One region of the Pseudoalteromonas sp. CO109Y genome, then DNA from elsewhere that is predicted to be linked to it. Evidence: predicted binding sites of a transcription regulator. Region 1 holds the regulator's gene; the other holds the start of a gene.

Region 1 (16,732 bases):
TGTCTGGCCCAGGCATGAAAGGTAAAGTTGGCATGGCGTCAAAAGTATTTAATGCACTGGCGCACGACAATGTTTCAATTGTACTAATCACTCAATCTTCGTGTGAATTTAGCATCAGTTTCTGTGTGCATGAGAGTGACCTATCTCTTGCTTTAGAAGCATTACAAACTGCTTTCGAATTAGAATCACAAGCCGGTTTAATCGAACCAGTACAAGTACAGCGTAACCTTGCGATTGTTACTCTAGTTGGCGATAACATGCGTGCGCACAAAGGTTTAGCGGCTAAGTTCTTTGCTTCATTAGCTCAAGCGCAGGTTAACATTGTTGCTATTGCACAAGATTCGACTGAAAGCGCCATTTCAGCGGTTATCGACGGTGAACTGTGCAACGACGCAGTAAAAGTGTGCCATGAGAACTTCTTTACTCACATTCCTTCAATCGATGTGTTTTTGCTTGGCTGTGGCTTAGTGGGCCAAGAGCTTATTCAGCAGTTAGAGCGTCAACAAGCATGGCTTGAAAAACGTAACATCAAGCTGAACTTGTACGGTGTTGCTAACTCAAGACAGCTTTATCTAGATAGCGAAGGTATTGCTTTTGATGGCTGGCAAGACAAACTAGCCGAGTCAGAGCAGGCATTTGATTTAAATCTGGTTGAGCAATTTGTTAAACAAAACCATTTAATTAACCCTGTGATTGTAGATTGTAGCTCAGCCGATAAGCTAGCTGCGCAATATGTTGATTTCTTGAATGCCGGTTTCCATGTGGTTGCGGCAAACAAAAAAGCCAATACTAGCTCGTATGCTTACTACCAAGATTTAGTAGCAGCAACACAAAAGAATAACCGTAAGTTTTTATACGAAACAAACGTAGGTGCAGGCCTGCCGGTTCTTGATAACTTGAAATCATTATTTGGTGCCGGTGATGAGCTTATTAAGTTCAGCGGTATCTTATCGGGTTCATTATCGTATATGTTTGGTGCGCTACAAGATGGTTTATCTCTTAGCGAAGCAACATTAAAAGCAAAAGAAAGTGGATTTACAGAACCAGATCCGCGTGATGATTTATCAGGCACTGATGTTGCCCGAAAACTACTGATCATTGCTCGTGAGTCGGGTCTTGAGTTAGAACTTAGCGATATTGAAGTTGAATCAGTTTTACCAAAAGGGTTTGCAGAAGATGATTCTGTAGCAGATTTCATGGCAAAACTACCATCTCTTGATGCACAGTTTAACGACCGCATTCAAAGCGCTGCAAGTGAAGGTAAAGTACTTCGTTATGTGGGCACTATTGAAAACGGTCAATGTAAAGTAGGCATTGAAGCCGTAGATAGTAGCCATGCTCTTTACGATATCCGTGACGGTGAAAATGCATTGGCAATCTTAAGTCAATATTATCAACCACGTCCGTTTGTGATTCGTGGTTATGGCGCAGGTGCTGAAGTAACGGCTGCAGGCGTATTTGCTGATATCTTAAAAACGTTAACACGTTAGGAGCTGGTGATGATCCGTGTATATGCACCCGCTTCAATCGGGAATTTTGCTGTCGGCTTTGATGCGCTAGGTGCCGCGCTGGCACCTATCGATGGTACGTTATTAGGTGATGTTGTAGAGGTGAGTGCCGCTGAGCAAGATACTTTTGTATGCTCTGGCGACTATGCCCATAAACTGCCAGCTAATGCTGAAGAAAACTTGGCTTATCAATGTTTAATTCATTTTAAAGAACACGTTGCACCAGCTATGCCAGCGGTAAAACTTGAGCTTAAAAAGAACCTACCAATTGGCTCAGGTTTAGGTTCAAGTGCTTGTTCTGTGGTGGCAGCATTTGCTGCCCTTGATAAATTTGCCGAAACCAACTTATCTCAAGAGCAACTTATCGAGTTGATGGCTGATTTTGAAGCTATTGTTAGTGGCGGCCGTCATTACGATAACATCACGCCGTGTTATTTAGGTGGTTTGCAATTAACTGGTGAACTCATTCCGAACAAGTCAATTTCGTTACCCGTTGATAATCAGTGGTATTACGTAGCGGCTTTTCCAGGTTTTTCACTGAATACTGCAAAAGCGCGTTCGGTATTGCCAACGCAATTATCAATGCACGACAGTGTTGAGTTTGCACAGCGACTGTCTGCATTTAGCAGCTTACTGCTTACTGGTCGCTTTGATGCTGCGTTATCAATTATGACAGATGAAATCGCTGAGCCACATCGCGCACCATTAATCCAAGGTTTTGCTGAAGCTAAAAGTGCCTTGCCAGAGCTTGGCGCAGAGATTGTCAGTATTTCTGGTGCTGGCCCAACATTATTTACCGTGTGTAAGAGTCTTGAAGCTGCTCAAAAGTGTGCAGCTTGGCTGAATGATAATTACGTAAATGAACAAGGTTTCAGCCACATCTGTAAACTTGATCAGCTTGGCACACGACAGCTTTAAAGATTTTAAGGAATAAACATGCAATTACATAATTTAAAAGATGAAACACAACAGGTGTCGTTTGTAGAAGCGGTAAAAACGGGGTTAGGGCGTAACCAAGGGGTGTTCTTCCCTGAAAGCCTAACGCCAATTCAAGACATTGATGCATTACTTGATTTAGACTTTGTTAGCCGAAGCAGTAAGATTTTATCGCACCTAATTGGCGATGAACTACCTGCCGATACCGTTGCACAGATGGTACAAAATGCATTTAACTTTGATGTGAAATTGGTTGAAGTAGAAAAAGATATTTATTGCTTAGAGCTATTTCATGGCCCAACGCTTGCGTTTAAAGACTTTGGCGGCCGTTTTATGGCTGAGTGTCTTGCACAATTTAACCAAGGCGAAAAAGTCACTATTTTAACAGCAACATCAGGTGACACAGGGGCTGCAGTTGCTCATGCATTTTATAATAAGCCAAATATCGATGTCGTGATTTTATACCCGAAAGGTAAAATTTCACTAGCGCAGCAAAAGCTATTTACAACGTTAGGCAATAACATTCATTGCTATGCTGTTGATGGTAGCTTTGATGATTGCCAAAGCATGGTAAAGCAAGCTTTCTTAGACGATGAAGTTAAACAAAAGCTAGGTCTAAATTCTGCTAATTCAATCAACATCAGTCGTTTAGTTGCTCAGGTTTGCTATTACTTTGAAGCCATTGCTCAATTACCTAAAGAGCAGCGTAGTAAAGCGCATATCTCAGTACCAAGTGGTAACTTTGGTAATGTGTGCGCTGCGATGATCGGTGCTGTGCTTGGTATGCCAGTAGCGAAACTAAGTGCTACAACTAACCAAAACGACACTGTGCCACGTTTCTTACAAAGCAAAGAGTGGGCACCGAATGACACGCTTGAATCGTTATCGAACGCTATGGATGTGAGTAAACCGAATAACTGGCCACGTGTTCAGTTTATGTTGGATAACAAATGGTTTAGCTATGATGACTTTTATTCAAGCTGTGTTGGTGAAGAAGAAACAAAAGAGGTGATGAAAAAAATTCATCAAACGGGTTACATCGCAGAGCCTCATACTGCAATTGCTTATCAAGGCTTGAAAGAAAATCTAGCAGATGGCAGTGCAGGTATCTTTTTAGCGACTGCACACCCAGCTAAATTTAAAGACAGTGTAGAAGAAATTTTAGACATCGAACTGCCTATGCCAAAACCGCTCGCTGATGCGCTAGCAAATGAGTGTTTGGCTGAAGATATTAAGTTTGATTATCAATTACTTCGAACTGAGCTGTTAAATAAATTAGCATAACCTTGATTATAGAGCGGCTAAGCCGCTCTTTTTTATGCTGTCTTTTAATAAAGCCCTCAATGAAGTAACGAATGGCTATGACGGTTTAAAATCCGCATGCTTAGAATGACCCCTGCCGAGATACACAGCAAAATACTGATCACCGAAACGAGTTCATTTTGCGTCCATTGCATCAAGGTGAATGCCGAAATAAAAATGATAAAAGGTTTAAATTCATAGTAATAGCGACGTTTTCTTTGCTTGACTCGCTGGCTTGAATGATCGGTTCTTCTGGCTTCAGAACGCATCCGCCAAATGTTAGCACCTAATAAAAATAAGATTACACCGATTAATGTAGGCACATAATTATTGGCTAATGTGATACAACTGATGCCGAGAAAAAAGTATCCGTAGGGGACTAATTCGTATATTGGTTTAGCTAACATGTACTTATACCATCCTTGATATTGACTAGTTATATAAGCTTAGTTTGCCCTAATAAAAACGCAATTTAACAGTGCGATTTTTTGTTTAAGTAACATTTTAAATATCTATGAAATATTTTAAATTTATAAATTTTTGTTATGTATCAATAAAAAAATATCATTATTAAAACACTGTGAAATAAATTCAATCCCTGTTTAAATATGTTCATCTTTACAAGATAGGCAAAAGTGCGTTTTAAGCGTACAATACAGCCTTCAAAAAACACCATACACGTTGCCTTAGGAGACCCCATGTTAGAACGTAGCATGAATATTTCGGATTTCGATCCAGAGTTATTTGCAGCCATCAATAAAGAGACGGCTCGTCAAGAAGAGCACATCGAACTGATCGCGTCTGAAAACTACTGTAGCCCACGCGTACTTGAAGCGCAGGGTTCTCAGCTTACCAACAAATATGCTGAAGGTTACCCAGGCAAACGTTACTATGGCGGTTGTGAGCATGTTGACGTTGTTGAGCAATTAGCAATTGACCGTGCAAACGAATTATTCGGCACAGATTACGCTAACGTTCAACCACATGCGGGTTCACAAGCAAACGCAGCTGTTTTCCAAGCTCTTCTTCAGCCGCACGATACAGTACTAGGTATGAGCTTAGCTCATGGTGGTCACTTAACTCACGGCTCACACGTTAACTTTTCTGGTAAAACGTACAATGCAATTCAATACGGCCTAAACGACGAAACAGGCGAAATTGATTACGCTCAAGTTGAAGCACTTGCATTAGAGCACAAGCCAAAAATGATCATCGCTGGTTTCTCTGCATACTCAGGCGTTGTTGACTGGGCTAAATTCCGTGAAATCGCTGATAAAGTAGGTGCATACTTATTCGTAGATATGGCTCACGTTGCTGGCCTTATCGCAGCAGGTGTATACCCAAGCCCAATCCCTCACGCACACGTTGTTACAACAACAACTCACAAAACATTAGCAGGTCCTCGTGGCGGTCTAATCGTTTCTGCATGTGGTGATGAAGAGATCTACAAAAAGCTAAACAGCGCTGTTTTCCCTGGCGGTCAAGGTGGTCCTTTATGCCACATCATCGCTGCTAAAGCAGTTGCTTTCAAAGAAGCATTACAGCCAGAATTTAAAGCGTACCAAGCACAAGTTGTTAAGAACGCACAAGCGATGGTTGAAGTACTGCAAGAGCGTGGCTACAAAGTTGTTTCTGGTAAAACAGACAACCACTTATTCCTTCTTGACCTAATCGATAAAGATATCACAGGTAAAGATGCTGACGCTGCACTAGGTAACGCAAACATCACTGTAAACAAAAACTCAGTACCAAACGACCCACGTTCACCGTTTGTAACGTCTGGTCTTCGTATTGGTTCTCCGGCTATTACTCGCCGTGGTTTCAAAGAAGCTGAGTCAAAAGAGCTTGCTGGCTGGATCTGTGACGTACTAGACAACATCAACGATGAGTCTGTACAAGCAGAAGTAAAAGAGAAAGTTAAAGCTATCTGTAAAAAATTACCAGTTTACGCTTAATTACGGGTTAAACCGTAATTAAGATAACAATAGCGTTGTTTTTTGCTATTATAAAGGCCGCTTACTAAGCGGCCTTTTTTTGTTTTTTATAAACGGAAGTTGAACCCTATGCATTGCCCTTTTTGCACCGCAAAAGATACTAAAGTAATTGATTCTCGACTAGTTGGCGGTGGTCACCAAGTGAGACGTCGACGTGAATGTAACGAATGCCATGAGCGCTTTACCACTTTTGAGGGCGCTGAGCTGGTGATGCCAAGAGTCATCAAGCAAGATGGTAGCCGCGAACCATTCAATGAAGACAAGTTACTGAATGGCTTGCATCGCGCTTTAGAGAAACGCCCAGTGAGCACTGAGCAGGTCGACGAAGTCGTTAACATCATTAAATCTCAACTTCGTGCTACGGGTGAGCGTGAAATCTCTAGTCATTTAATTGGCGAGTGCATCATGGAGTCACTAAAGAAACTCGACAAAGTAGCCTATGTGCGCTTTGCATCGGTTTATCGTTCATTTGAAGATATTCGCGAGTTTGGTGAAGAAATCGCTCGTTTAGGTGATTAATCATGTCGTTTACAGAGCTTGATACGGCTTACATGGCGCGTGCCATTGAGCTTGCTAAACAAGGTCGTTTTACTACGACGCCAAACCCGAATGTTGGCTGTGTTTTGGTTAAAGATGGCGAAATAGTCGGTGAAGGGTTTCATCAAATCGCAGGGCAGGGCCATGCTGAAGTGAATGCCTTGGCTGTAGCTGGCGACAACGCGAAAGGCGCCACTGCATATGTGACTTTAGAGCCTTGTAGTCATTATGGACGCACCCCGCCTTGTGCCGAAGGTTTAAAAGCCGCGGGTGTTAGCAAGGTCATTGCCGCTATGGTTGACCCAAACCCTGCGGTGAGTGGTCGCGGCCTACAAATTTTAGCTGACGCCGGTATTAGCGTTGCATCTGGTTTACTTGAGCAACAAGCGCGCGATTTAAATAAAGGTTTTTTAAAGCGTATGGAATCTGGATTGCCATATGTGACTTGTAAAATGGCATGTAGTTTAGATGGTAAAACCGCGCTAAATAACGGCCAAAGTAAATGGATAACAGGCCCTAAAGCGCGCCAAGATGTGCAAGCATTTCGTGCGCAAAGCTGTGCTATCCTAACCGGTGCAGACACCGTTATTACTGATAATGCCAAACTTAATGTCCGTGTTGATGAGTTGCCATTTACCATGCCAACCTCGTTGCCTTTGCGCCAACCAACCCGAATCATTATTGACTCACAAAACAGGTTAACGCCTGAGCTTACGTTATTCAGCATCGAGAGCCCGGTGATAATTTTTACCACTTCGCTTGATAATCACACCAAGTGGCCTCACTTTGTTAAACACGAAGTGGTGCCAGCAAATAACAATAAAGTTGATTTATCGGCGGTTTTAAAGCGTCTTGCTGAACTACAATTTAATCATATTTGGCTCGAAGCGGGTGCAACCCTTGCTGGGGTGTTCGCAGAGCAAGATTTAATTGACGAATACATTGTTTATATTGCCCCTAAGTTAATAGGTGATATGGGCAAAAGCTTACTAAACTTTGCAGAAGTCACCATGATGAGTGATATCACTGAACTGACCTTTACTGATACAGTGATGATTGGCGATGATATTCGCTTAACAGCGATAAAAGCAAAGCAAGCCACAGACATTGAAAATAAAGAGTAGCACTATGTTTACTGGAATTATTGAAGCAACAGGTAAAATTGTTGAACTAACACAAAAGCAAGGTGATCTAGCTATTCGTATTCAAAGCCCTAATTTGGATATGAAAGACGTCAAGCTCGGTGACAGTATTGCCACCAATGGTGTGTGTTTAACGGTTGTCGCTAAACATAGCGATGGTTTTAGTGCTGACTTATCAAACGAAACAATCAGCTTAACTGGGTTTGCACATTATAAAAAAGGTCAAACAGTTAACCTCGAAAAAGCCATGCAACCGGTTTCTCGCTTAGGTGGGCACTTAGTGTCAGGCCATGTTGATGGTATTGCGACTGTCGAAAGTATTAGTCCCAATGCTCGTGCAACCGAGTACTGGTTAAGCACAGACAATGATTTAATGAAGTACATTCCGTACAAAGGTTCGGTGTGTATTGATGGCATTAGCTTAACCGTCAACGAGGTTGAGCAAAATCGCTTTAAGCTGACAATTGTTCCGCATACTGCAGAGCAAACAACGATTGCAGAATTTCAGGTGGGGACTCAGGTGAACTTAGAAGTTGACCAGATTGCTCGCTATTTAGAGCGCCTAATTAAAGGGGCTGAACAACCTTCCCGTTCAGACATATCAATGAGCTTGCTAGCACAAGCTGGCTTTATTAAATAAGCAAAGATACGTCACTATTAATCATACTCTCATGGGCACATTATGAATTTACACAGCGCGCAAGAAATTATCGATGACATTAAAGCCGGTAAAATGGTTATTTTAATGGACGATGAAGACCGAGAAAATGAAGGCGATTTAATCATCGCAGCAGAGCACATTAGTGCTGATGCTATCAACTTTATGGCAACACATGGCCGTGGTTTAATTTGTTTAACAATGACACAAGAGCGTTGTCAGCAGTTAGAATTACCACTTATGGTGAAAAATAACGGTGCTGCTTTTTCAACTAACTTCACAATGTCAATTGAAGCGGCGAAAGGTGTAACTACAGGTATTTCAGCGGCCGACCGCGCACGTACTGTTCAAGCCGCAATCGCTAAAGGTGCCGTGCCGAGCGATATCGTTCAGCCAGGACATATTTTCCCTATTATGGCGCAGCCTGGTGGCGTGTTAACACGTGCAGGTCATACTGAAGCAGGTTGTGATTTAGCGCGTTTAGCGGGTCTTGAGGCGTCATCTGTGATTGTTGAAATCTTAAACCCAGATGGCACCATGGCGCGTCGCCCAGATCTTGAAGTATTTGCTAAAGAGCATGACTTAAAGATTGGCACCATTGCTGATTTAATCGAATACCGAAACCTAAACGAAACCACCATTGAGCGCGTTGCTAAATGTAAACTGCCAACAGATCACGGTGAGTTTGATTTAGTGACCTACAAAGACACCATTGATGGTCAGCTTCACTATGTTTTACAAAAAGGTGAAGTATCGAAAGACGAGCCAACGTTAGTACGTGTTCACTTACAAAGTACCTTTAACGATATCCTATTATCAGATAGAAGTGCTGATCGTAGCTGGGGCTTATCAGATGCTATGGCTTATATCGCTGAGCACAACGGTGTGCTGGTTATCTTGGGTAAACAAGAGTCAACAGAAGACCTAGAAGCCACCGTTAAAGCCTTTGCCGCTGAAGATGCTGGCGAAAATGTGAGTCATCGTAAGTTCCAAGGTACATCGCGTACTGTGGGTGTGGGCTCGCAGATTTTGGCTGATTTAGGTATTGAAAAGATGCGCTTAATGAGCCGTCCTAAGAAGTACCATGCGTTATCTGGTTTCCACTTAGAAGTGGTTGACTACGTTGAGCCCCAGTCTTAATTAGGGAAAACAGATTTACTAGGCTACTTTTATATTTTTGTGGTATTATGCGCCGTAATTTTTGCGCAATCGCAACCGCTTAAACTTATTTTTTAGGGTTATTAAATGAAAATTATTGAAGGTAACAAATACGCACCGGGCAAAAAATTTGCCATTGTCATTTCTCGCTTTAATGACTTTATTGGTAGCAGCCTATTAGCAGGTGCTGTTGATGAGCTTAAGCGCACAGGTGGCGTATCTGAAGACGACATTACAGTTGTTTACGTACCAGGTGCCGTTGAATTACCTTTAGCAGCGAAACGCGTTGCAGCAAAGAAAGAACACGATGCAATCATCGCTTTAGGCGTAGTGATCAGAGGTGGTACACCACACTTTGATTTAGTCGCTGGCGAATCAAACAAAGGTCTTGCGCAAGTATCTCTTGAGTATGATATCCCGGTTGCATTTGGCGTATTAACCACTGAAAGCATTGAGCAAGCAATTGAGCGCGCAGGTACCAAAATGGGTAACAAAGGCGGCGAAGCTGCTTTAGGTGCGCTTGAAATGGTTAATGTGTTAGACAAAATTTAAGTTTAAGGAATCTCTGTGAAACCAGCAGCAAGACGTAAAGCACGTATCTTAGCACTTCAAGCCGTATACTCTTGGCAGTTAAGCGGTAACCCAATTGCTGATATTGAACAGCAAATGTTAATTGAAAATGATGTGACTAAGATCGACGTCGAATATTTCAAAGACCTAGCACGCGGTGTTGTTGTTAACTGTAAGCAATTAGATGAAATCGTTGCACCACATTTAGCACGCCCAGCTGATGAGTTAGACATGGTCGAAAAAGCAATTTTACGTCTGTCTGGCTATGAGCTGAAATTCCGTGAAGACGTACCTTACAAAGTGGCAATCAATGAAGGCATTGAGCTTGCTAAGATGTTTGGTGCTGAAGACAGCCATAAGTTTGTCAACGGTGTACTTGATAAAGCAGTGAAAGAACTGCGTAAGTAAGTAACCCCGTAAAGGAGAGCCGGCTTGGGCCGGCTTTTTTGTGTATGAAGGAATTTGAACTAATCAATCGTTACTTTAAGGGGCGTGGCATTATTCGCCGTGATGTGAACCTAGGTATTGGTGACGATTGTGCCTTAGTAACTGTGCCTGAAAACTGTCAATTGGCGGTAACAACAGACACCTTAGTTGCGGGCGTACACTTTTTTGATGACATCTCTGCGCGTGCCCTTGGGCATCGAGCTTTAGCTGTTAACTTAAGTGATCTTGCGGCAATGGGCGCTGAACCTACGTGGATTTCGGTAGGCCTTACGTTGCCTGAAGCAAATAAAGAGTGGCTTGAAGAGTTCACTGAAGGCATGCATGAGATTGCAGAGTACTTCAATGTGCAAATTATTGGTGGTGATACCACTCAAGGCCCTTTAACCATTACGATTTGCGCTAAAGGCATCGTGCCTGAAGGCAAAGCACTGCGCCGTAGCGGTGCTAAAGTTGGCGATTGGATTTATGTAACAGGTCCATTAGGAGATGCTGGTGTAGCCATTGAAGCCCGTAAACAAGGCCTCGATATCGCCCCTGAACACTTAAGCTATTTAAATAATCGTTTTGATTATCCGACTCCACGTGTTGCAGCTGGTCAGGTTCTGCGAGGCGCTGCCTCTGCAGCAATTGATATTTCCGATGGATTATTAGCAGACTTAGGCCATATTTTAGCGCTATCGCAAGTTAGTGCGGTGATCAATGTTGATAAAGTGCCTGTTTCTGATGCATTAAATTCGTCGATTCCACGTGCAGAGCAATTTGACTACATTTTAAATTATGGTGACGACTACGAGTTGCTGTTTACTGTGCCAGAAAGCAATAAAAGCATGGTTGATATGAAACTGCGCCAATATGGTGTTGAAGCAAGTTGTGTAGGTCAAATTAAAAGTGGCGAAGGTGAGATTGAGCTATTACTTGATGGTGAGCAATTTAATTATCAAGGTAAGGGCTTTCAGCACTTTACGAAGGAGCCGGTTTGAGCAGTAACCGATTATTCAATTTAAAACGCCCACACCAATTTTTTGGTTTGGGTTTTGGCTTAGGCCTTGCCCCTAAAGCACCTGGCACCTTTGGTACCTTTGCTGCCTTGCCATTTATTTTTACTACTATGTACTTTCCGCTGTGGTTACAGATTGTGTTTGCAGTCGTGATCAGTGTATTTGGTATTTGGGCATGTGGTAAAACAGCAGATGACTTAGGGGTACATGATCATCCAGCCATTGTTTGGGATGAAGTTGCTGGTTATTATATCACCATGATTGGTGCTGCACTGAGTTGGCAGTCACTGTTGGTTGGTTTTTTATTGTTCCGCTTTTTTGATATCGCTAAACCAGGTCCTATCAGAATCCTAGATAGACGTTTACACGGTGGCTTGGGCATCATGGCTGATGATATTTTAGCAGGTATATTTTCATTAATTTGTGTTCAAGCCTTGTTTAAAGCAGGCTATTTGCCTTTTTAAACGATGAGTTAAGTGTTACTTGGTGGCAAGTATATGATGCGATTTCTAGTTGTCTGTTTGTTGATGCTTTGCAGCACGCCTGCGTTTGCATCTATTACTGACTATGTCGTCAAACAGTGGAACATCCAAAATGGCTTGCCATCGCAATCTTTAAAAAGCATTGCTCAAGATGAGCAAGGTTATATGTGGTTGGGCACTCAGTTTGGCTTAAGTCGCTTTGATGGTAACACCTTCACTAACTTCAATACGCAAAACAGCGATTTCCTACCAAGTAATGGTATTAATAAGCTCTTAGTTGATAGTACTGGGTTACTTTGGGTTGGTACCAAAAATGGCTTGGTAACACTTGATCCTAAAACCATGATGTCGCAAACCTTTAATGTTAAAGGTCCGGTTCGCGATATTCTTGAAGACTCCAAAGGCAGTATTTGGATTGCAGCGAATGGCCTTTATTACGTTGCTCGAAATCAAGTCACGCTTAATCAAAACTCCGCACTAATCGTGCCGGTATCTAATGCCACTGCTATTACGCAAATTGTGGGTTCAGTGAGTCAAATGGCATTGTCGCCAGAAGGTATTTGGCTGGTTAATGAGCGTCACTTATTGCGTTTAACCAATACCTCTTCTGACTTTGCAAAGTTACGATTAGAGCTGACTGCCAAAGTTTCATTACCTGAGCGTTTAGCACAAACCATTATTCATGACATGGCTTGGCTAGAAGGGAATTTATACCTTGCCTCCGAGCTGGGTGCTTACTTTCTTGACTTGGATGACGAGCTGCGTCCATTCCCACTGCCAAATGCCAGTAATTCTGCCGTTTATAAGTTTATGAGCGACTCAGATGGGGCGCTTTGGATCTCGACCTATGGCCGATTGTTATTTCGTGATAACTCAGGAGATTGGCAATGGGTTGAGCCAAGCCAGCTCGATCAAAGCATTTGGTTTGCCGATATTTTCCGTGACAATCAAAATAACATTTGGCTGGCAAGCTTCAGTGAAGGCTTATGGCTTGCTCACGAAGGGCGTATTGAACGTCACTCAGCTATCTCAAATATGACCGAAGCGGTGATGGCAATTAGCCAAGCACCTGATGGCAAATTATGGGTGGCTAACCGCAGCGGTGTTGGTTACTTCGATTACAACAAGAATTTTGTAAATCAAATTCCGAGTAACCAGTTTGGTCGAGCAGCAGTGCACGACTTACAGTTTGACGGTGACCGTTTGTACATCGCAACAGGCCGCGGTGTGTTTTATTACGAAAACCAAAACTTGTATACGGTGCCGGGGCGAGCACTGCGCGATAACCCTGTATTCGCAATTAGTCGTTCTAGCAAAGGCGGTTTTTGGCTCGGTACAGGCCGTGGTATGTACCGCTTAAGCTACGGTGGTTTAACACCCTTTGCATACAATGCATTCTTAAGCAGTAAATTTATTACCTATGTTCTGGATGAGCAAAACTTTGGTTTAATTGGCACCAGTAAAGGGGCTTATTACTTTACCGACCGTGGTATTGAAAAAATTGGCGACCAAACCAGCTTAGAAAGTGCCTACGTTACCAGTATTTTGAATATCGAAGGGGTGGGGATATTAATTGGCTCACTTAACGATGGTTTATTTTATCGCAGTACCAAAGGTCAGTGGCGTCAGTTAGATGCGACAGATGGTCTGCCGTATGGCTCTATTTTTAGTCTTGTTTACGATAAGCAATTAAAACGTATCTGGGTTAGTACCATGAAAGGTGTATACCGCATGCCAGTCGAGCAGTTTGGTACTGATATCGAGAGCTTAAAAGTAGAACAAGTGATCTCATCGTTCGACCGTCAACTTGATGGTAAAGCAAGTCAGTGTTGTGCTGGCCTTGGCCATGACGCTGTAGCAGATACCGGTAACTCTATTTGGTACCCAAGCCTACAAGGTGTGGTAGAAATACCAAAGAGCGTTGAGCTTTTTGGTGTTCAAGCTCTTAAGCCTCGCATTGAAAGCTTGATCACGCCGCTTCGTCACTTAAGTACCGCAACTTTAGGTAATAAACCAGAGCTGCAAATTGATGAACGCGATGTAACGTTAAAATACACCGCGATTGATTATTATGCTCCTTCAAGTATTGAGTTCCGTTACCGTTTAAGTGGCTTAGACAGTGACTGGCGTTATGCCAATACTCGTCGTGAGGCAATCTATACCAACTTACCGCCGGGTTCGTTTTTATTCCAACTTGAAGCAAAACGCCGTGGTGAAGATTGGCAAAAAGCACGTCGTACTGAGTACAGCTTTGTAGTGCCGCGCCGTTTTGATGAGACTATTTATTTTAGACTCTTGATCACCAGTAGCTTTATTTTACTGTTCTACCTTGTATTTTGGGTATTTAGAGCGCAAGAGAAACGTAAGCAATTAGCCCTTGAAAGCTTAGTAACAGAACGTACCGTAGAGCTTCGAGAAGCTAACGATAAGCTTAACCAAGTAAATTCACAGCTTAAGCTAGTAAGTCACTCAGATGAGCTTACAGGTCTACGTAGCCGACGCTTCTTGTTTGATCAGCTCCCTAAAGATATCGAACACTTCCAGCGTAACTCGCAGTCATTGCAAGCGCAGGGTAAGTCGCTCGTTCTATTGATAATTAACTTTGATAACTTCAGTCGCATTAATGATGCATATGGCCCGCTCGCCGGCGATAGCTGCTTACAGCAAATGGCGACTTTATTGAATAGTCGTACTCAAGGTTCTGACTATGTTGCACGCTGGAGTGGCGATGAGTTTTTACTCTTACTACGTGATTTCAAACGCACAGCAATAGACAATTATGTGGCCGATTTATGTGAAGCAATTGCAGCAAACCCATTTAGATTACCGAATGGAGAATCGACCACTATTACTGCGTCGGTTGGCTGGTCTTTCTACCCATTACCTTTATTGGGTGGTCAAGTTATTGGTTGGGAAACCTCAGTTAACCTTGCCGATATTGCCCTGCACCAAGTGAAAAAGCGCGGTGGTGATGGTGTAGCAAACATAACCTTTGACGAGCAATTAGATGCCTTTGAGTTCGAGCAGAGCCACAATGTTGATCAACAGCTTAGTGCACTGCAAGCTAATGGTTTAGCCGATATTAAAATTTGGATGCGATAGGAGCGCCATACCGTGTTTCTGATAGGGCGCATCCTTAGCTATATTTTTATGGCTTTTAACCCTATTTATCGGTAGCTGTATAAGTATTCTGCTACCATTTCTGCGTTAGCAGGAACTGCAGTCTCAAAGCCATAGTAGCTGCCATATTTTGGACGAAGTGCATCCGTTGCTCGTTTTGCTATTTCACCGTACCAAGTTGGTAACATGATGGTGTGTGCATTTATCTTTGCGACATCAACCCCGTATCCAAAAGGTACTTCACCCATAGCTTTAGCAACCTCTTTTTTCAAATCAGCAATAAATTTTAGATGAAAAGCAAAGTCATCATGTGAGCCTATATTGCCATGTCCACCATTGAAAAAATCCCATTTTAATGCGTCTGCTGTTTTTAAGTTTTGCTCTAGATATGTGAAGCGCTCTGAGCCTGCAAAATTCCAAAAAGGAGGTTGATCTGCATTCAGTAAATCAGGGGCATGGAGTACACGTTCATTCACTAAAAGCCAAGCTGAGTGATCATCAGTATGTGCGGCATGTTCGAAGCCATGAAGTTGAACTTCTAAGTCTTCGAACTTAAAAGTATCGTTTGGCCAGTTAAGTACTTTTGTTGGTTTCTTTATGTTACTTCCCAGTAATTCCATTTTCTTATTTGTTGCTTTTGATGCAATAATTTCAGGTTGTTCTTTTTGAGACTTTTTAAGTAACTTTAATAAATCATCTGCTCCTGAAATATGATCAGCATGGTCATGAGAATAGACAATTGCTGTTATAGGTTTATCGGTAATTGATCGAATAGATTTTAAAATTGGCTCTGCTCTTTGCTCTAATGGATCGAACAAAAGCACACCTTTATCACCGATATAAAAAATCGTGCCGTAGAACCCTGATTGATACCAATAAGTATTCTCTGTGATGCGCTGAAGGATATAAGGTGTTGTCATATTTAAGTTAAATAAATTTGCGACCTTTTCACCTGGAGCAAGAACTTTACTACTAGATTGTGGTACATAGTGAGCACCAACGGTTGAAGGAGCTTCAGCAACAGAACTCACTGCTGCTAAACTTGTAGATAATAAACTGAATAGAAATACTGATTTAGTAAAGCTATTTTTTATAGACATAATAGTCTCCGTTTGTTTTTAGTGTCCTTATTTTGTGCGATTGTATAGAGCGTTAATCTGTTGATAAACTGCATATTAGTTAATTAACTATTGCGCAACTTGAGATAATGGATCGAATAACAGCTGCAAAAGTGTTTATTGAAATAACTGAGCAGGGTAGCTTTACAAAGGCTGCAGCTAAACTAAATATGTCAACAGCAATGGTAAGTCGCTACTTATCTGAATTAGAGCAATGGTTCGGTACACGATTAATGCATCGAACTACCCGCGTGATAAGTTTGACGGAAGCTGGAACTGCAACTTTACCAGCGTGTCGTAAGATGCTTATGGCTGTTGCTGAAGCAAAGAATTTAGTCATCGAACAAACGAAAAAAGCCAAAGGTGTTCTTAGGGTTGCGACCTCTGGCTCATTTGCGGACGCATACCTTGTTTCTGCCTTAGTTGAGTTTCAAAAGCTACATCCGGAAATAGAAATTAGTTTATCTGTTGGCCATACAATATCTAATCTAGTAGAGGATAGGATTGATTTAGCAGTAAGAGTTACTAATACACTCGATCCAACGATGATTGCTGTTCCTTTAACGTTATGTAATTCAGTTTTGTGTGCCGCGCCTGAATACCTTGAAAAATATGGAACGCCTACTTCTTTAGAGGAATTAAGTGAACATAGATGTGTTGCTCATTTTTCTGGCTCGCGCAAAAACTATCGCTTCATTAAAGGTGAAGATATTATAGAAGTGCCAGTAAAAAGGTGCTTTGAAAGTAACGAAACTAATGTAA
Region 2 (16,732 bases), on a different contig from region 1:
AAAATGTTTCGTAATTGTCATGGCTTACTGTAACGCCAAAACGCTTCATTACATCTAGGGTAATATCAATGTATGGCTTTGATACCAGCGTGCCTTTAATGGTGATTTCTGTATCGCCATTAAATAATGGCGCTGCCATTAGTAACGCTGTTAAGAACTGGCTAGAAATGCTGCCATCAATTTCAACTTTACCACCGTTGATTTTGCCGCCTTTTATGGCCAGTGGTGGGTAATCTTTATGCTTAAGGTATTCAACATCACCACCCAGAGCTTGCAGTGCATCAACCAAATGGCCGATTGGACGCTCTTCCATACGAGGCTCGCCCACCAGCTGGTACTCGCCATCTACAGCAGCTAAAACCGCTGTCAGTGGACGATAAGCTGTACCGGCATTACCTAAAAATAAAGGCTCGCTTGGGGTTTTAAATTTACCTGCAACACCCTCTACGGTGGCCACTGTTTTATCTTCATTAAGCGATACATTTACGCCTAAAAGATTTAATGCACCTAGCATGTGACGAATATCATCACTATCTAGTAGGTTTTCAACAACCGTTGTGCCCTCAGCAAGAGCAGCTAGTAACAAGATACGGTTTGATAAGCTTTTTGAGCCAGGTAGTGTCACACTACCATTTACCTTTGTAATCGGTTCAAGACGAAGCTGTTCCATAATTAGCTGTTCTCCTTGGCGAATTTTTCCATAAAATTAACCAAGGCTTGAACACCTTCAAGTGGCATCGCATTATAAATGCTTGCGCGCATACCACCGACAATACGGTGACCTTCAAGGGCTAATAAGCCAGCTTCTTTTGACTCACTAATGAATTTATCATTCAGAGATTCGTCGTTTAGCCAAAACGGTACGTTCATACGCGAACGGCAATGCTTAGCAACTTTGTTGCTGTAAAAATCTGAGCTATCAATGTAGTTGTAAAGAAGTTCTGCTTTTGCGATGTTTTGTTCTTCCATCGCTTTAACGCCGCCGTTTGCTTCAAGCCATTCAAATACTTCAGCAGCTAAGTACCACGCGAATGTCGGTGGTGTGTTATACATGCTGCCTTGTTTTGCTTCTAAGGCGTAATCAAGAATACCTGGCTTTGCAAGACCTTCACGCTCAAGAAGCGTTTTGCGAACAATAACAATCGATAAACCAGATGGGCCAATATTCTTTTGTGCGCCAGCGTAAATAAGATCAAACTGATTTACGTCAAACTCGCGCGATAAAATAGTCGATGACATATCAGCCACAATCGGTGCTGATGGGTGTGATGGTACGTCAAAAATTTCTATGCCATCTACGGTTTCATTCGGACAATAGTGAATGTAAGACGCATCAGCAGGTAATTCCCAACTGCTTGCTGGTTTTATAGAGAACTGGCCATTTTGCTGCTCATCATCACGTACATTGATGCTTTCAACTGCTGTGAATTTTGCCGCTTCTGAAGTAGCCCCTTTAGACCATACACCGTTTTCACAGTACACAGCTGGCTTATCATCAAGGTGAAGGTTCAGTGGTACAGCACTGAATTGACCACGGCCACCGCCGTGCATAAATAACACTTCAAACTCATCGCTAATATTCATTAAACGACGCAGGCTTGCTTCACATTTAGTGGTAAGCGCTAAAAAGTCGCTGCTGCGATGGCTAATTTCCATCACAGAGACACCTAAACCTTGCCAATCTATAAATTCTTTTTGTGCTTTTTGCATAACTGCCGGCGGTAGCATTGCCGGTCCTGCACAAAAATTATACTTAGTCATTACTTTGCCTCATTCCAGTAATTATAGTGCGGATAAAAAAAGCGGCCGAAGCCGCTTTTTAAATCAATGTTATTCTGAAGGTGGGTTATCACCCGTTTCTTCAGTATTGGTATCGACTACTTCAACGGCCTCGCCTTCGATGGCTTCAAGCTCATCAACTTCGATTTCTTCGATACGTTGTAAACCAACTACTTGCTCTTCGTCAATAGTTCGTATCAAAATAACGCCTTGAGTGTTACGACCAACCGTAGAAACCTCGTTTACACGGGTACGTACTAAGGTACCGCGATTCGAGATAATCATGATTTCGTCGTTATCGTCAACTTGTACTGCACCAACCACAGCGCCATTACGCTCGCTTACTTTGATTGATACAACACCTTGTGTTGCACGGCTTTTCGATGGGTAATCTTCAAGTGCTGTACGCTTACCGTAACCGTTTTCTGTCACAGTTAGGATTGCACTATCTGACTTAGGTACGATTAACGACACAACGCGTTGGTCGTCAGCCATCTTAATACCACGAACACCTGTTGCTGTACGACCCATTGGACGTACACCTTTGAAGCGGATTTCTGGGTTACCGTTTTCGTCTAGAACTGGGTTACCATTTTCATCAACAACTTCTGTCTCTTCTGCTTCTTTAAAGCGAACAACTTTACCAGCATCAGTGAATAGCATGATTTCATTCGTGCCATCAGTGATATCAACACCAATTAGGCTATCGCCTTCATTTAGGTTAACTGCGATGATACCGCTCGCACGTTGACGGCTGTATGCTGTGAGTGGTGTTTTCTTAACCGTACCAAACGCTGTTGCCATGAAGATGTATTTATCTTCTTCGTACTCACGTACTGGTAAGATAGCAGTAATACGTTCATCAGCTTCAAGAGGTAATAAGTTAACAATTGGCTTACCACGCGCTGCACGGCTTGCTAATGGTAACTGATATACTTTCAACCAGTATAAGCGACCTGCTGTTGAGAAACATAAGATTGTATCGTGCGTGTTAGCAACTAATAGACGTTCGATGAAGTCTTCATCTTTCATCTTCGTTGCTGATTTACCTTTACCACCACGACGCTGTGCTTCGTAGTCAGATAATGGTTGATACTTAACGTAACCTTCATGAGAAAGCGTTACAACAACGTCTTCTTCATTGATTAGGTCTTCAAGGCTAATATCGTGAGCAGCTGCACTGATTTCAGTACGACGTTCGTCACCATATTGCTCTTTAATTTCTACTAGCTCGTCGCGGATAACTTCCATTAGACGCTCTGGGCTTGAAAGAATATGTAAAAGCTCAGCAATTAGATCAAGTAAGTTTTGGTACTCGTCTAAGATCTTCTCATGCTCAAGACCTGTTAGTTTGTGTAAACGTAGGTCTAGGATTGCTTGTGCTTGTTGCTCAGATAAATAGTACTGACCGTCACGGATACCTAAATCAGCCGCTAACCAATCAGGACGTGCTACGTTATCTTCACCTGCTTTTTCAAGCATTGCTTTAACAGTGCCTAGTTCCCAAGGACGTGCTGTTAGTGCAGCTTTTGCTTCTGCTGGTGTTGGTGACTTACGAATAAGTTCGATAATTGGGTCGATATTCGCAAGGGCAATCGCTAAGCCTTCAAGCGTATGAGCACGGTCACGGGCTTTACGTAAATCAAATACGGTACGACGTGTAACAACTTCACGGCGGTGTACGATAAACGCTTCAAGCATTTCTTTTAAGTTGAAACACTTAGGTTGGTTGTTATCAAGTGCAACCATGTTCATACCAAACACAGTTTGTAACTGAGTTTGTGCATATAGGTTGTTTAAGATTACTTCACCAACATCACCACGTTTGATTTCGATAACGATACGCATACCGTCTTTATCTGATTCGTCACGTAGTGCGCTAATACCTTCAATCTTCTTATCTTTAACAAGCTCTGCAATCTTTTCAATAAGGCGAGCTTTGTTAACTTGATAAGGGATTTCGTGAACGATGATTGTTTCACGACCGGTTTTTTCGTCAACTTCGATTTCAGCGCGAGCACGGATATATACTTTACCACGGCCGGTTAAGTACGCTTGCTCAATGCCTTTTTTACCATTGATAATCGCCGCAGTCGGGAAATCTGGACCTGGGATATATTCAATAAGGTCAGCAATTGACATATCAGGGTTTTGAATAAGCGCTAAACAACCATTGATAACTTCTGTTAAGTTATGAGGTGGAATGTTTGTCGCCATACCAACCGCGATACCTGAAGAACCATTTACTAATAAGTTAGGTACTTTAGTAGGTAATACGTCAGGAATTTGCTCAGTACCGTCGTAGTTAGGTACGTAATCAACCGTTTCTTTTTCTAAATCAGCTAATAATTCATGTGACATTTTCGCCATACGGACTTCCGTATAACGCATTGCTGCCGCAGAGTCACCGTCAACAGAACCAAAGTTACCTTGGCCATCAACAAGCATGTAGCGTAATGAGAAAGGCTGCGCCATACGAACGATAGTGTCATATACCGCGCTGTCGCCATGTGGGTGGTACTTACCGATTACATCACCAACAACACGTGCTGATTTCTTGTAAGGTTTATTCCAATCATTATTGAGTTCGTTCATTGCAAACAGAACGCGGCGGTGAACTGGCTTTAAGCCGTCACGTACGTCTGGCAATGCACGTCCTACGATTACACTCATTGCGTAATCAAGGTAGGAGTTTTTTAATTCATCTTCAATATTGACTGGCAGAATTTCATTGGCGAGATCAGTCATTTGATTTCACATTCCTTCAGTATTGACTCATTAAGAGGCAAACCGCCGTCTTAAGAGCTTTAGTTATTATTTCCAGACCATGCTATCACAATTTATTTAGATTTACAGGCGCTAAATCTTTGCGATTTATTAATTTCCCCCTATATAATGGCCTCAGATTAACGAGGAAGTTTTTTATGACCGAGCATCAAAATGTAGATAATGCAGAAATTGCAAAGTTTGAAGCCATCGCAGAACGTTGGTGGGACCGCGACGGAGAGTTCAAACCCCTTCATGAAATAAATCCTCTACGTTTGGATTTTGTCGCTGATAAAGTAGGCGGCCTATTTGATAAGGAAACCTTAGATGTTGGCTGTGGTGGCGGCATCTTAAGTGAAAGTATGGCGCGTATGGGCGCTAAAGTAACCGGCATCGATATGGGTCAAGAGCCACTTACCGTTGCTAAGTTACATAGTTTAGAAACAGGCGTACCTGTTGATTATATAAAAGTACCTGCAGAGCAATTTGCTGCTGAGCACCCTGCTCGCTTTGATGTAGTGACTTGTATGGAAATGCTTGAGCATGTTCCTGACCCTGCTTCTATTATTCGTGCTGTCGCTGAGCTTGCTAAACCGGGCGCCGATGTATTCTTTTCAACATTAAATAAAACACCAAAAGCTTATTTGTTTGCTATTGTCGGTGCTGAAAAGCTTTTGAAAATGGTACCTGAAGGTACACATGATCATAAAAAGTTTATCAAACCTGCACAGCTTATTGCATGGGCAGAAGAAGCGGGATTAAAAGTACGCGCCAGTACCGGCCTTCACTATAACCCGTTTTCTAAGCAGTACAGCTTAAATGATGATGTAAGTGTTAATTACATCCTGCACTTTGAGAAACTAGCCTGATGAGTGGTGTGCAAGCACCCTCTATCGATTTTGATGCGTTTATCTTTGATTTAGATGGCACACTACTCGATACCGCGGATGACTTAGGTGGTGCATTAAACCGAGTGTTAGCAGATGCCAATGTGGCGCCTGTTGCTGAGCATGTTTATCGCCCTGCAGCTTCTAACGGTGCAAATGCATTATTAGAAGTGGGCTTTGGTGATAAATGGCCTGAACTTGAACAACTCGCCTTGCGTCAGCAGCTTCTTGACTACTACGCCGAAGATATTGCTGTGCACAGTAAATGTTTCAATGGCATAGAACAGCTTTTAATTGCACTTGAGCAAAACAATATTAAGTGGGGCATTATGACTAATAAGCCCGGCTTTTTAACTGAGCCCTTAGTGCAAGCTATTCCCTCTTTGCGTGATGCAAAGGCGGTTGTGAGTGGCGATACATTAGCAGTGTCAAAACCATCACCGGATCCACTATTACACACCGCTGAGATCTTAGACGTTGATCCGAGCCGTTGTTTGTATATCGGTGATGCTGAACGTGATATTCAAGCTGCAAAAGCGGCCAATATGTACAGCGCAACAGCGTTATGGGGTTATATACCCAGTGTAGATGCCGCACTTGGCTGGCAAGCGGATTTCAATTGGCAAACGCCGATTGATGGTTTTAACCATATATAGTGTTATTTGATAACTGAAACACCATATATTGTGATTTGATTTACTTTTGAGCATTCATTGATGATAAAAAAATCAGTCAAAATTTATTTTTAAAAACGGTAAATTTTCTGGATCTTTTGTTGATTTCTACAAATTTCGTCGTCTATGAATGTTCAAAGGTTAATGGTCACTAACACAATGCGTTTATCCAATAGTTATCCACAAAATGGGGCAATTCTATCCCTTGCAAAACAGCGCAGACCACACTATCTTGTGATCTGCAATTTAAACAACACCAGATATTGTGGCTAAATGTTATTCAATTAGATCACCCTGGCGTTTAATAATAATAATTACATAAAGAATACCTTTGTCTTTACAACTATAATTTCCCAAGGAATACAGGCAAAACTATGAACCAACAGCTATCTGTAAGCAAACGTGACGGCCGTAAAGAGTCACTTGATCTAGATAAGATCCATCGCGTGATCGCTTGGGCCGCAGAAGGTCTAGAGAATGTGTCTGTCTCACAAGTTGAATTAAAATCACATATTCAATTTTACGACGGCATTCGTACCGATGACATTCATGAAACAATCATCAAAGCTGCAGCTGATCAGATCTCTAAAGATACGCCTGATTACCAATACCTAGCTGCTCGCTTAGCTGTATTCCATTTACGTAAAAAAGCGTACGGTCAATTTGAGCCACCACGCTTATACGATCACATCACGAAATTAGTTGAAGACAAGCGTTATGATCAACATCTACTTGTTGATTATACCGAGCAAGAAATTGACGAGTTAGATGCTTACATCGATCACAACCGTGACTTAAACTTCAGCTACGCTGCTGTAAAGCAACTTGAAGGTAAGTATTTAGTTCAAAACCGTGTTACTGGTGAAATCTACGAAAGTGCACAGTTTTTATATATCTTAGTTGCTGCAAGCTTATTCTCTGATTATCCAAAAGAGACACGCCTTGATTACATCAAGCGTTTTTATGATGCAGTATCTACATTCAAAATTTCATTACCTACACCTATCATGGCTGGTGTACGTACCCCTACACGTCAGTTCAGCTCATGTGTACTTATTGAATGTGGTGATAGCCTAGATTCTATTAATGCAACATCGTCTGCGATTGTTAAATACGTTTCACAACGTGCAGGTATTGGTATTAATGCCGGTCGCATCCGTGCGCTTGGTAGCCCTATTCGTAACGGCGAAGCGTACCACACAGGTTGTATTCCGTTTTATAAGCACTTCCAAACAGCAGTTAAGAGCTGTTCACAAGGTGGTGTTCGTGGCGGCGCAGCAACGTTGTTCTACCCACTTTGGCACTTAGAAGTTGAAAACCTACTTGTTCTTAAGAACAACCGTGGTGTTGATGATAACCGTGTACGTCACCTTGACTACGGTGTGCAGTTCAACAAATTAATGTATAGCCGTTTAATCAAAGACGATTACATCACATTATTTAGCCCTTCAGATGTACCAGGTCTATACGATGCGTTCTTTGAAGATCAAGCAAAGTTTGATGAGCTATATATCAAATACGAACAAGACGAGTCAATTCGTAAAAAACGTATTAAGGCGATTGAGTTATTCTCAATGTTTGCACAAGAGCGTGCGAGCACAGGTCGTATCTACTTACAAAACGTTGACCACTGTAATACGCACAGCCCGTTCATCTCGACTGTGGCACCTATTCGTCAATCTAACTTATGTTTAGAAATTGCATTACCAACTAAGCCACTTAGCAATGTAATGGATGAAGAAGGTGAAATTGCACTTTGTACGCTGTCGGCGTTTAACTTAGGTGCAATTGAATCACTTGATGAATTAGAAGAGCTTGCTGAACTTGCAGTACGTGCCCTTGATAACTTACTTGATTTCCAAGACTACCCTGTTCCTGCGGCTAAAAACGCGACCATGGGTCGTCGTACGCTAGGTATTGGTGTTATTAACTACGCGTACTACTTAGCGAAAAATGGTAAGCGTTACTCAGATGGCAGCGCAAATGCCCTAACTCACAAAACATTTGAAGCAATTCAATATTACCTAATGAAAGCGTCAAATGAGTTAGCGAAAGAACGTGGTGCGTGTCCTAAATTTAACGAGACAACGTATTCTCAAGGCATTATGCCAACAGATACTTACAAACGTGACCTAGATCAGTTCTGTGATGAGCCTCTTCACTTAGATTGGGATTCATTACGCGAAAGCATTAAAGAGCACGGTATGCGTAACTCAACGCTATCTGCCCTTATGCCTTCAGAGACATCATCGCAAATCTCTAACGCAACAAATGGTATTGAGCCACCACGTGGTCATATCAGCGTTAAAGCAAGTAAAGATGGTATCTTAAAGCAAGTAGTGCCAGATTATGAAAATCTGAAAGATAACTACGAGCTACTGTGGGATATTCCTTCAAACGATGGTTACCTACAACTGGTTGGTATTATGCAAAAATTCGTTGACCAAACGATCTCTGCAAACACTAACTATGATCCATCTAAGTACGAAGGCGGTAAAGTACCTATGAAGGTGCTATTAAAAGACCTACTGACTGCGTACAAACTTGGTGTTAAAACCCTGTACTATCACAACACACGTGATGGTGCATCAGACTCTCAAGATGAGTTAACACCAGAGGTAGAAGATGACGGTTGTGCAGGCGGCGCTTGTAAAATCTAATTAAATTAATAACATAACAAAAGCGGGCTCATTAGCCCGCTTTGTCCTGACTGTTTTTTGAGAAATCACTATGTCATATACAACTTTTAGCCGAAATCATAATAACCAATTACAAGAACCGATGTTTTTCGGCCAAACGGTAAACGTGTCACGTTACGACCAACAAAAGTACCCTATCTTCGAAAAGCTAATTGAAAAGCAACTTTCGTTCTTTTGGCGTCCTGAAGAAGTTGATGTAAGTAAAGACCGTCTTGACTTCCAAGCGTTACCAGAGCACGAAAAGCACATCTTTTTAAGCAACTTAAAATATCAAACGCTACTTGATAGTGTGCAAGGTCGTTCACCTAACGTTGCGTTACTACCTATTGTGTCTATTCCTGAGCTAGAAACTTGGATTGAAACATGGGCATTTAGTGAAACTATTCACAGCCGTTCATACACACACATTATCCGTAACGTTACGCAATCTCCTGAACTTATCTTTGACGATATCGTAAGCAACGAGAAAATCAGTGAGCGTGCTGATGCGGTAACTAAGTATTACGATGATTTAATAAACATGATTTCTGTTTACAACCTATATGGTGAAGGTAAACATGTGATCAACGGTGAAGAAGTTAAAGTCAGCTTATTTGACCTTAAAAAGCAACTTTACCTTGCAATGATGTCGGTTAACATCTTAGAAGCGATTCGTTTCTATGTAAGCTTTGCTTGTTCATTTGCTTTCGCTGAGCGTGAATTAATGGAAGGTAATGCAAAAATCATCAAGCTAATCGCCCGTGATGAAGCGTTACACTTATCTGGTACACAGCACATCTTGAACATTATGCAAGAAGGTAAAGACGACCCAGAAATGGCAATCGTTGCAGCACAATGTCGTGAAGAAGCAATTCAGATGTTTGTTGAAGCAGCAGAACAAGAAAAAGATTGGGCAGAATACTTGTTCAAAGATGGTTCTATGATTGGTCTTAACAAAGATATCTTATGCCAATACGTTGAATACATCACTAATGCACGTATGACTGCAGTAGGCCTACCTGCACAGTTCGAAAGTAAGAGTAACCCTATTCCGTGGATCAACTCTTGGTTAGTATCAGACAACGTTCAAGTTGCTCCACAAGAAGCTGAAATCAGCTCTTACCTTGTTGGTCAAATTGACTCTCAAGTTGATGCATCTGACTTTGGTGACTTCGACCTGTAATGAGCTCAAACAAAACTGCAGAGGTTATCCTTGCAGGAACAGACAGCCAGAATCTTGAATTTGATTCTGGCTGTTCATCTCTCCTTGAATGCCTAGAACAAAACAAAATAGATGTCCCCTACCAATGCCGTGAAGGTTATTGTGGCGCTTGCCGTGCAAAATTAGTTGAAGGTGATGTGAGCTACAATCAAGAACCGCTTGCGTTCGTTCGAACAGGCGAAGTATTGCTGTGTTGCAGTAAACCCAATGGAAAGGTAACAATAGAGCTTTAATGCCAAATAAGCTCACTGGTTTGGTAGAAATTTTCTTTATCTGACACACTCACCATTTGTTGATCAATCGTAACATCCCACTGTAAGTTTTTAGTTAGATGACCCGCTAACTCCTCAATGAAATTTTTATCAAATGCAATTAAATGACCATTATTGATAAGTTCCAACTGGTGCTCATTTTCTTTAAGCCAGTCGTTATTTAAGGTTGTCACGACCCATAGTTCATCGACCCGCTTAGCGATTTTGTTGAGCTGTAAAATATCTGGTTGGTCAACAACAAGCCATGTTTGATAATGATCATCAAGCGCTTTTATTGACACATCTGGTTCACCATGACTGAACCTTGCATTCAATATGGCTGTTTCGTTGTGTGAAAATAAGCAATAACTTAAAAGTTTAAGTACAAAGTGTTGATAGCTTTCACGACGATCACAAGCAGTGGTAAACACCTCTTTATGATTGCGGTGCTCTCTTAAATCAGCAATGGTGAAATTTGCTTTAAATACCCTATTTTTATCAGACATAAGATTTGGCCATCTCAGTGTAACAGTCTAAGTATAGTGTATGGTGTTAAAATCGCGACTTAGGGTTAAGGTATAGGTAAAGTTATAGTATAACGTTATTGCAGTTAAAAAGTTGCGGTGTTATATTATATCACCACAATCAACAACAAACTTAGAAGTAGTAATGATGAAACAAGTTTCAATTCTTTCTAGTGCTGTTGCCGCTGCGCTGTTTTCTCAATCAACAATGGCTGCTGTGATCACAGGTCAAGTATTAGATAAAAACCAACAACCTATCAGCAATGCTGAAATACATGTACACGGCAAATCACAAAGCGTTGTCACTGACAAACAAGGTCAGTTTAAAATTGATGTAGACAGTAAAGGTCAGCTTCACATCAGTAAAAACAATTTCATCGATAAGCGTGTTGCTATTAATGCCGAAGACCAAAATGTTGTGGTTACGCTTACACCAACATCAGTTGAAACTGTTGTTGTTTATGCATCAGCACTTCATAAAAATAGTCTTGAAATGATTTCGCCTGTGAATGTTTTAGCCGGCGATGAGTTAAAAAACAAAGCAAAACCGACATTAGGTGAAACACTAAAAGGTTTACCGGGCGTTAATGCTAGCTACTTTGGCCCAGTTTCATCAAGCCCTATTATTCGTGGTTTAGATGGTCCGCGTGTGAAGATCACCCAAAATGGCCTTGATAGCAGTGATGCATCTCGTATCGGCCCTGACCACGCAACATCAAATGACAGCCTAGCAGCAGAGCAAATCGAAGTACTTCGCGGCCCTGCTACCCTACTTTATGGCTCTGGCGCTATCGGTGGTGTGGTGAACGTTGTTGATAACCGTATTCCTACCGATAACATTGAGTCTTTAACCGGTGCTGCACAATACACACACGATACAGTATCAAATACCAACACCTATGCTGCAAAACTTGAAACCGGTAATGATGGTTTCAACTTCCATTTTGATGGTACAAAGCGCAAAGGTCACGATTATGACACGCCAAACTTCGAGCTTCCTGAGGAACATGAAGAGCACGAGGAGCATGAAGGTGAAGAGCATGAAGAACACGAAACAGCTAACAGCGTAGAAAACACCTTTATCGATAGCCAAACAGTTAACTTTGGTACGAGTTACGTAGGCGATCACCTAACGCTAGGTGTGTCATTCGGCCGCATCGAAACAGATTACGGTATTCCTGCTCATGAGCATCATCATCATGAAGAAGAGGAAGATCATGACGAACATGAAGGTGAAGAAGAGCACGAAGAATCGGTATTTGCACAGCTAGAGCAAGACCGCTGGCAAGGTTACATGAGCTATGCACTTCATGATAACTGGATTGAAAATATCTCACTACGCGTTGGCTACACAGACTACAAACACGCTGAAATTGAAGATGGTGAAGTGGGCACGGTGTTTACAAACAAAACAACCGAAGCACGTGCAACCGTTGAGCACAAGTTAGGCCTTTGGCACGGTATGGCTGGTTATCACTACACTGAGTCTGACTATGATGCAGATGGTGAAGAAGCCTTTACGCCAGCAAGTGTTACTAAAACAAACGCGTTATTCGTTCTTGAAGAGCGCCAGTTTGGTGATGTGACCGTTGAGCTAGGTGCACGCCTTGAAGATTACCAAATCGACTCTGCTGTAAGCATGGCTGAGCACCATCATGATCACGATCATGAAGAGGAAGAAGAGCACCATGACGAAGAAGAAGCTGAAATCATTAACTACAGTGAAGATTTCACAAACCTGAGCTTATCTGCTGGTGCAATTTGGCAATATCAAGAAGGTCAAAGTGTTGCTTTGAGTGTATCTCGTTCAGAACGTGCGCCGCTAAGTGCTGAATTACTTTCAAACGGAATTCATATCTCAACAGGTACTTACGAGCTAGGCCTTGGTTATCATATTGAAGATGGCGAAATTCATTTTGAGCCAGAAGATATCGAGCAAGAAACTGCAACGAACTTTGATTTAAGTTTCCGCCGCTTTATTGGTGACTTTGGTTACACAGTTAACTTCTTCTATAACGACATTGAAAACTACTACTACCAGCAAAATACCGGTTTAGTTTTCGACGAAGAGCATGGCTTAGAATCAGCAGCTGATGCAGATGAAGATGCAATGGCGGTTTACCAATTCACAAGTAAAGATGCGAAATTATACGGTATTGAATTTGACGTACATTATCAAGTGACGCCAAGTGCGCTAGTTAAAGTGTTTGGTGATTCAACAACGGCTAAGCTAAAAGATGATGAAGGTTACTTACCGCGTATTCCGGCTAATAAACTGGGTTCTGAATTACAGTACACAGTGTCTGATTGGAAGTTTAGCCTAACAGGTACTCATTATTTTGAGCAGTCTGACATTACTGCTTACGAGACAAAAACTGACGGCTATACCCTATTTGATGCATCAGCTAACTACCAACTTGACTTAGGTCCTGTTGATACACAGCTTTACATCAATGTTGACAACTTAACTGATGAACTTGGTTTCGTACACAGCTCATTCATTAAAGAAAAAGCACCACTACCAGGTCGTAATTTCAGCTTGGGTATTCGCGGTTATTTCTAATCGCTTTTAATAGTTATAAAAAAAACCCTTTCACTTTTAAAGTGAAAGGGTTTTTTATTAAGCATAGAAACTAAATAGATTAGCTATCAGCCCTTTTGTTCAATCTTAGCCCATGAATCACGAAGACCCACAGTTTGATTGAATACTAATGTTTCTGCTTTGCTATCACGACAGAAGTAACCTGTACGCTCAAACTGGAAGCCCTGCTCTGCTTGTGCATTTGCAAGTGACGGCTCAACTTTCGCATTTTCAAGAACCACAAGTGATTCTGGGTTTAGTGTTGCGTTAAAGTCTTCTGCTGCCGCTGGGTTTGGCACGTTAAATAAACGGTCGTATAAACGAACTTCAGCTGTGATAGATTCACTTGCTGATACCCAGTGAATTACACCTTTAACTTTACGGCCATCACTTGGGTTTTTACCCAGAGTTTCAGGATCGTAAGAGCAGAAGATAGTCGTAATTTCACCGTTTTCGTCTTTTTCAACGCGCTCAGCTTTAATTACATAAGCACCACGTAAACGTACTTCTTTATCAAGAACTAAACGCTTAAACTTGTTGTTTGCTTCTTCACGGAAGTCTTCACGCTCGATATAAAGCTCACGAGTGAAAGGTACGTCACGGCGACCCATCTCTTCTTTATTCGGGTGATTAGCAACAGATAACGTCTCTACTTTATCTGCGTCATAGTTTTCGATAACAATCTTCACAGGATCAAGAACAGCCATTGCACGAGGTGCATGTTCATTTAGGTCTTCACGGATACAGGCTTCTAGCATGCCCATTTCAACCATGTTCTCTTGTTTAGTGATACCGATACGAGAACAGAACTCACGTACTGATGCAGGTGTATAACCACGACGACGTAAACCAGCAATCGTTGGCATACGTGGGTCGTCCCAGCCTTCAACATGACCATTTACCACTAAGTCGTTTAATTTACGCTTAGACATAATGGTGTACTCAAGATTTAATCGTGAGAACTCGATTTGTTGCGGATGACACTCAAGGCTGATGTTATCTAATACCCAATCGTATAAGCGACGGTTATCTTGGAACTCAAGCGTACATAATGAATGTGTAATACCTTCTATCGCATCTGAAATACAGTGCGTGAAGTCGTACATTGGGTAAATGCACCACTTGTCACCTGTTTGGTGGTGATGAGCAAAACGTACACGGTATAAAATTGGATCACGCAATACCATGAATGAGCTTGCCATATCGATTTTAGCACGCAGTACACATTCGCCTTCTTTGAACTCACCATTACGCATTTTTTCAAATAGCGCTAGGTTTTCTTCAACTGGCGTATCACGGTATGGGCTATTTTTACCCGGCTCTTTTAAAGTACCACGGTATTCACGGGCTTGATCTGGCGATAAGAAACACACATACGCTAGGCCTTTTTCGATAAGCTCAACAGCATAGCCGTATAACGCATCGAAATAGTTAGATGAATATTTAATTTCACCATCCCACTGGAAACCTAACCACTGCACATCTTCTTTAATCGAGTTTACGTAGTTGATGTCTTCTTTTTCTGGATTCGTATCATCAAAACGTAAGTTACAAAGACCTTGATAATCTTGGGCGATACCAAAATTTAAACAAATAGACTTTGCATGACCAATGTGTAAAAAACCGTTTGGTTCAGGTGGAAAACGCGTGTGTGTAGTCGCATGCTTACCGCTTGCTAGATCTTCGTCGATACGCGTTCTAATAAAGTTACTTGGGCGATTCTCAATTTCCGCCATAGGAGCATAATCCTCTGAATATTGCATGGTGACAAAACTAATGCATTATTACAAAAACAAACCCTAACATACAGTGGTTGCATCATGTTTATTGAAGATATTACGTCGATTGTTGAATACATAGTTCACAGACTCGACAAAATCGGTAAAAAAATTGTTCTAACGCAATAAAATGATCATTGACTAGCGATATAGTGCCGTCAGTTTCACTACCAATAAGGAAAAAAGATGGCTTCGCTCAATCAACATCGAGTCTATATTCCAAGCTCAGCACGTGCAAACCAGTATGTGTTAGTTGAATTTAAACCTACTGATGAGTTTTTTGCCCAGTTCACCAATGTGAGCTGTGCTTATAAGCGTCTTGCAAGGGAGTTATTTGCACTATGTGATGAGTATGAATTACATAATGTACACCTAATCGCCAACGATAAACTGCCAGTGGTTCGTTACCATGATGAGGCATATAGCTTAGAAACCGCTAAGCAAATTTTGTTTTTCTATAACCCACAATACCATGAAGCACATAATGTATTTGCTGATGGTGAGCAAAAATGCAAAAAAATTCGTTTATTATTCTTAGCGACTGGTGAAGATATTCGCGCTCATGCGGCTAGTTTTCATCATAATGTGCAAAGAGTGATCAACTCACTACAAGAAAAACTACTAAGCGGCCAACCACCTCTTAAAATTCGTGACCACCAACATCTAACTTATGATTTATTTGCTAAAGCAAAAGGTCACAAAGAAAGCTATGGCTATAAATTACGTAGCTTATATCCACGATATCAGTCTCGCCAATGTCATTTGCCAAATGAACACAGTGAGATGACATACGCTGGGTTTTCAATTCCGGTTACTCGCGCCATTAAGACGCAATTTCAACATATGTTGAATGAAGAGAATTACACGCAGTTTTATCAATACATCTTTGATGCATTCAAAAGAGCATGTGATAAACGCGGATTAACACTCGGCGCTTTCATCGCTAACGGTACCCGCCCTATTGTTCGTAATAGCAATATTGATAACGCACAAAGTAACAGCGAACTGCAAAAGCTAACCTTTGATTGCAGCTCTGAGCAGGTGCAATTACAACAGTATTGGGATGCAGATCAACTTGTAGATTCACTACATTTTGTGATTGCCGCAGCCGATAAAGACAAGCATGACATTGGTTATGGTAAGTTTATGAATCAAGTGCAAAGTGCGATAAATGAAGTTACTGACGAGCTGGCATTTAATCCAACTCGCCAAGATTTACGCGTGCGTTTTTATCAGCACATTAACTATCAATATTAAGAGTATATCCAACCCCCCTCAAGATGCAGAAACTCGCACCTTGGGGTGGTTTGGGTATATTAGAGGTGACGCATGCGTCACCTCTTATTTCCTAGCTTAGTTAAATCTAGACGCAATACTTTAGAGCGGCGTTCATGGTTATAAAGCGCTTTTTTCTTCGCAGGTAGCTCATCAACTGTCACTATTTCAAAACTTTGCTCTAAAAACCAGTGAATGCTGCGTGTAGTGAGTGCAAATAAATGCGAATAACCCGCACGTTTAGCCTTATTAATAATAAACCTTAGTAGATAACTGCCGCGATCGGCATCTCGATACTGAGGGTGAACAGCCAAACT

Evidence for each region. The regulator NrdR, encoded in region 1, represses ribonucleotide reductase genes. The targets are predictions, from matches to a motif close to AAACACNANATNTNGTGTTT.
Region 2: a site for NrdR is predicted at 6,358-6,377, ahead of nrdA (class 1a ribonucleoside-diphosphate reductase subunit alpha). Genes of this name have one in related genera too.

What each region holds. Positions count from the first base shown of each region.
Region 1 covers NZ_SGPD01000024.1:195,436-212,167, forward strand. Annotated here, with positions in the region: gene thrA (bifunctional aspartate kinase/homoserine dehydrogenase I) at 1-1,490, shown strand, start outside; gene thrB (homoserine kinase) at 1,500-2,426, shown strand; gene thrC (threonine synthase) at 2,445-3,728, shown strand; gene EXT43_RS09585 (hypothetical protein) at 3,785-4,153, opposite strand; gene glyA (serine hydroxymethyltransferase) at 4,445-5,701, shown strand; gene nrdR (transcriptional regulator NrdR) at 5,810-6,259, shown strand; gene ribD (bifunctional diaminohydroxyphosphoribosylaminopyrimidine deaminase/5-amino-6-(5-phosphoribosylamino)uracil reductase RibD) at 6,262-7,401, shown strand; gene EXT43_RS09605 (riboflavin synthase) at 7,406-8,059, shown strand; gene ribBA (bifunctional 3,4-dihydroxy-2-butanone-4-phosphate synthase/GTP cyclohydrolase II) at 8,102-9,217, shown strand; gene ribE (6,7-dimethyl-8-ribityllumazine synthase) at 9,323-9,787, shown strand; gene nusB (transcription antitermination factor NusB) at 9,803-10,213, shown strand; gene thiL (thiamine-phosphate kinase) at 10,258-11,232, shown strand; gene EXT43_RS09630 (phosphatidylglycerophosphatase A) at 11,229-11,714, shown strand; gene EXT43_RS09635 (ligand-binding sensor domain-containing diguanylate cyclase) at 11,748-14,834, shown strand; gene EXT43_RS09640 (MBL fold metallo-hydrolase) at 14,900-15,952, opposite strand; gene EXT43_RS09645 (LysR family transcriptional regulator) at 16,060-16,732, shown strand, end outside.
Region 2 covers NZ_SGPD01000011.1:51,597-68,328, reverse strand. Annotated here, with positions in the region: gene aroA (3-phosphoshikimate 1-carboxyvinyltransferase) at 1-670, opposite strand, end outside; gene serC (3-phosphoserine/phosphohydroxythreonine transaminase) at 673-1,761, opposite strand; gene gyrA (DNA topoisomerase (ATP-hydrolyzing) subunit A) at 1,831-4,527, opposite strand; gene ubiG (bifunctional 2-polyprenyl-6-hydroxyphenol methylase/3-demethylubiquinol 3-O-methyltransferase UbiG) at 4,704-5,414, shown strand; gene EXT43_RS03075 (HAD-IA family hydrolase) at 5,414-6,088, shown strand; gene nrdA (class 1a ribonucleoside-diphosphate reductase subunit alpha) at 6,481-8,766, shown strand; gene nrdB (class Ia ribonucleoside-diphosphate reductase subunit beta) at 8,837-9,967, shown strand; gene yfaE (class I ribonucleotide reductase maintenance protein YfaE) at 9,967-10,239, shown strand; gene EXT43_RS03055 (YaeQ family protein) at 10,236-10,763, opposite strand; gene EXT43_RS03050 (TonB-dependent receptor) at 10,930-13,344, shown strand; gene glnS (glutamine--tRNA ligase) at 13,431-15,098, opposite strand; gene EXT43_RS03040 (DUF3083 family protein) at 15,327-16,397, shown strand; gene argA (amino-acid N-acetyltransferase) at 16,475-16,732, opposite strand, start outside.